DNA from 2 places in the Nocardiopsis sp. iso_238 genome. Region 2 is predicted to be linked to the other one. Evidence: riboswitches for the same ligand, from Rfam matches in the RefSeq annotation. Region 2 holds a riboswitch; the other holds the start of a gene.

Region 1 (2,195 bases), 1.1 Mb from region 2:
CCATTTGTCTGCCGTGCGCCCGTACGGCGACCCGGCCCGGCCTACGCCTGGCCACGCCCCGACCGTGCCGGTCCCTCGTGGGGATCCGGCCGCGCGGGGCGTGCAGGTTCTCGGGTCCGCCCGCTGGCGGCCCCGCTTCCTACGACTGCCGCTGGTAGAACGGCAGCTCGACCACGTCGACGTCCTCGCCCCGTCCGCGCACGTCCACGGTGAACGCGCCGGTCGAGGTGTCGAGGTCGCCGTCCACGTAGGCCATGGCGATGGGGCGGCCCAGGGTGGGGGAGGGGGCGCCACTGGTGGTGACTCCGATGACGGTGCCGTCGCGCAGCACGTCCTGGCCCTTGCGGAGCGGACGGCGGCCACGGGAGACGAGGCCGATCAGGCGCCGACCGCGAGCGGTGCGCGAGGCCTCCTCCAGCGCGGCGCGGCCCACGAAGTCGCCCGGCTTGTCGAGCTTGACCACGCGGCCCAGTCCGGCGTCGAAGGGGGTGAGGTCGGCGGAGAGCTCCTGGCCGTAGAGCGGCATCCCGGCCTCCATGCGGAGGGTGTCGCGGGAGGAGAGCCCGGCCGGGACCAGCCCGTGCGGGGCGCCCTCGGCCATGAGGGCGGCCCAGACCTCGGGCGCCCGGTCGGCGGGCCGGACGAAGATCTCGAACCCGTCCTCGCCGGTGTAGCCGGTGCGGGCGAGCAGGACCGGGACCCCGGCCACGGTGTGCTCGTATCCCGCGTAGTAGCGGATGTCGTCCAGGTCGGCGTCGGTGAGCGGGGCGAGGATCTCCACCGCGCGCGGGCCCTGGACGGCGATGAGCGAGTAGTCGGCGGACTCGTCGATCACCTCGACGTCGAAGCCGGACGCGCGCTCGGCCAGGGCGGAGGCGACCACGGGCACGTTGGCCGCGTTGGCCACGACCAGGTACTCGTCCTCACCGAGCCGGTAGACGATGAGGTCGTCCAGGACCCCGCCGTCCTCGGCGGTGATCATGGTGTAGCGGGCGCGGCCCACCCTGACCTTGGACAGGAAGCCGACCAGGGCGTGGTCGAGCGCCTCGGCGGCCTGCGGGCCGGTCAGCCGGATCTCGCCCATGTGGGAGAGGTCGAACAGCCCGGCGGCCTCACGGACGGCCGTGTGCTCGGCGGTCTCGCTGCTGTAGCGGAGGGGCATCAGCCATCCGGCGAAGTCGACGAGTGTCGCCCCGGCCTCTTCGTGGATCTTGTGCAGCGCGGTGAGGCGCGGCGCGGTCGCGGACTCTGACATGGGCACTCCCGAGAGGATGGGTGTCGTGCGTAAGGCGTTGCCATCCTCCCCCTCTGTCATGGGTGCCTGAGAGCTTCACCGCGCGCTCGGCGTGGTTTGCACCTTCGGCGAGGGAACGCGTCCCTGCTTTCCAGAGTGGTCTCGCCCGTACGGTCCGCTGTGCCTGAGAGGTTGTCTTCGGGGAGGGATTGCTCCTTCGGCGGCCCACGCTGGATACGCGGACACTCTCCCGTACGGGGTCAGCAACACGCTCAGCCTAGCAGCGGCGAACTGGGTCGCCCAAGACTGCCCGGGCGGTTGTGGACGACCCCGCCGCCCCGCATCCGACCGGCGGGGACGACCTTCGCGACACGGTCCGCCGAGGTCACGAAGCATGGTGTGTGACCACCGTGCATGCCCTAGCTTTGTTGGTGGACGTTCCTTCGGACAGCCTGTGGAGGAGACGAGTGCGTACCGACACCGAACACGCTCCCGGGAGGCCGGGGCACGCCCCCGGCCGCTTCGCCCTCGGAGCCGCCGGTTGTGCCATCACCCTGTTCAGCGGGGCCGCCTGCGCGACGACGGACGACACGGAGCCCGCGCAGGGAACCGTCGGCAACCCCGTCCAGCTGGGCGACGTGCAGACCGTGGAGCGTGAGGACCTGGAGGCGGTCTTCGCCGAGGCCGGGGTGAACGGGACGTTCGTGCTCTTCGACGCCGGTGACCGGTCCGCCGTCGTGGTGAACCCGGAGCAGGCCGACGAGCGCGCCGTGCCCGCGTCCACCTTCAAGCTGCCCAACACGCTGATCGCCCTCCAGACCGGCGAGGTGTCCGACGTCGACGAGGCGATCTCCCCCGAGTCCGGCGACGAGCTGAGCCTGCGCGAGGCCCTGCCCACCTCCGACGTCCCGGTGCACCAGGAGGTCGCGGACCGGATCGGGTACGAGCGCATGTCCACCTG
Region 2 (2,195 bases):
CGCCGTGGGACGAGAAGCCGGAGGTCGGCGTGGCGGTAGCGAGCGGCAAGCGGGATCACCATGACAGGCGGTCCGCGCTGCGGCTAGCGGGGCAGCAGGGCCTACTGTGCGAAGAGGACGTGATGGCGCTGCCTACGGACGTCGGGTATCGGGGCCCAGCGGCGTGTACGGCCGCCGGGATCACCTATCGACAGCTGGACTACTGGGCCAGGACCGGCCTGGTGGCTCCCAGCGTGCGCACGGGCGCCCAGAACGCTCCCCTGTACAGCCTCCCCGACATCCTGATGCTGAAGGTGGCCAAGCGGCTTCTGGACACCGGGATATCGCTCCAGCAGATCCGCACGGCCGTCGACCACCTGCGCGGCCGCCCCGCCGCCGAACTGTCGCGCATCACCCTCATGAGCGACGGCGTCAGCGTCTACGAGTGCACCTCGCCCGACGAGGTCGTCGACCTCATGCAGCGGGGGCAGGGGATGTTCGGTCTGGCGTTGGCCAACGTCTCCCGTGAACTGGAGGAGGCGCTCGGCGTGGTCCCGGCCGAGGAGAGAGCCGATCTGCCCGCGGCGGCCCCCCAGGTCGTGGACGAGCTGGCCATGCGGCGCCGGGAGCGGCGGACCGGCTGAACCCGGTACCCGCGCCGGTGCGACGTCCACGGTGAAAGGTGTGCCCTGACTCGGTGTCAGGGGGTCAGATCGAGTACGGTCGTAGTCACAACGGGGATGAAAACCGACATTCGCCCTGCTTGTACACACATACAGAGCGTCAGCAGGCCGCTGATACCGCGCGGGAGAGACCTCGGGCAACGGGGCGCCGACGGGGCAATACTCCCCAGTAACCTCTCAGGCACCATGGACCGCGCGGAGTAGGCCGCTCTGAAGCCTGGGCGCGGTCGTGCCCGGTGACAGAGGGGGAGACCGTGAGGAACACCGCCGACCCGATCGGCCCTGTCACCAGGAGGTCTCCGTGCCTGACCCGTCGAACGTCCCCACCCCGGGCGCCCCCGCCCGGGTGTTCGCGGACCGCCACATCGGACCCGCCCCCGCCGAGACCGCCGAGATGCTCAAGACGGTCGGCTACGGCTCCACCGCCGAGCTCATGAACGCGGCCGTGCCCGCGTCCATCCTCAGCGCCCCCGGCCAGAGCGCCGCGCTCGACCTGCCCGAGGCGATCGGTGAGGCCGAGGCCCTGGCCGAACTGCGCGACCTGGCCTCGCGCAACAGGCCCACCACCCCGATGATCGGCCGCGGCTACTACGGCACGCTCACGCCCCCGGTCATCCTGCGCAACATCATGGAGAACCCGGCCTGGTACACGGCCTACACGCCCTACCAGCCCGAGATCTCCCAGGGCCGACTCGAGGCCCTCATCAACTTCCAGACCATGGTCTCCGACCTCACAGGTCTGCCCATCACCGGCGCCTCCCTGCTGGACGAGGCCACCGCCGCCGCCGAGGCCATGACCCTGGCCCGCCGCGTCAGCAAGGTCAAGGGCGACGTCTTCGTGGTCGACTCCGACGTCTTCCCGCAGACCCTCCAGGTGCTGCGCACCCGCGCCGAACCCCTGGGCATCGAGGTCGTCGTCGCCGACCTCACCCAGGGCCTGCCCGAGGGCGACGTCTACGGCGTCCTGGTCCAGTACCCGGCCTCCAGCGGAGCGGTGCGCGACCCCGGCGCCGTCATCGCGGAGGCCCACGAGCGCGGTGCCCTGGCCGTGGTCGCGGCCGACATCCTCGCGCTGACCCTGCTGCGCAGCCCCGGCGACCTCGGCGCGGACATCGCGGTGGGCTCCACCCAGCGCTTCGGCGTCCCGCTCGGCTTCGGCGGCCCGCACGCCGGATACATGTCGGTGGGGGAGAAGCTCCGCCGCCAGCTGCCCGGCCGCCTGGTCGGCGTCTCCGTGGACGACGCGGGCAAGCCCGCCTACCGTCTGGCGCTCCAGACCCGCGAGCAGCACATCCGCCGCGAGAAGGCCACCAGCAACATCTGCACCGCCCAGGTGCTCCTGGCCATCATGGCCGGGATGTACGCCGTCTACCACGGCCCCGACGGGCTGCGCGCGATCGCCCGCCAGGTCCACGCCCGTACGGCGGCCCTGGCCGACACGCTGACCCAGCGCGGATTCGAGGTGCTCCACGGGGCCTACTTCGACACCCTGCGCGTGCGCGTGCCCAGCGCCGACCGCGTGGTCGAGCGCGC

The links. Region 2 has a riboswitch for glycine ahead of gcvP (aminomethyl-transferring glycine dehydrogenase). Riboswitches for the same ligand answer to the same signal wherever they lie in the genome.
Region 1: linked by a shared signal. The riboswitch ahead of gcvT (glycine cleavage system aminomethyltransferase GcvT) and the one ahead of gcvP (aminomethyl-transferring glycine dehydrogenase) in region 2 are both predicted to bind glycine.

What each region holds. Positions count from the first base shown of each region.
Region 1 is NZ_CM149668.1:4,792,702-4,794,896, reverse strand. Features, by position in the region: gene gcvT (glycine cleavage system aminomethyltransferase GcvT) at 140-1,255, opposite strand; glycine riboswitch at 1,396-1,497, opposite strand; gene AC0VYL_RS21670 (penicillin-binding transpeptidase domain-containing protein) at 1,702-2,195, shown strand, end outside.
Region 2 is NZ_CM149668.1:3,709,040-3,711,234, reverse strand. Features, by position in the region: gene AC0VYL_RS16925 (MerR family transcriptional regulator) at 123-623, shown strand; glycine riboswitch at 775-866, shown strand; gene gcvP (aminomethyl-transferring glycine dehydrogenase) at 964-2,195, shown strand, end outside.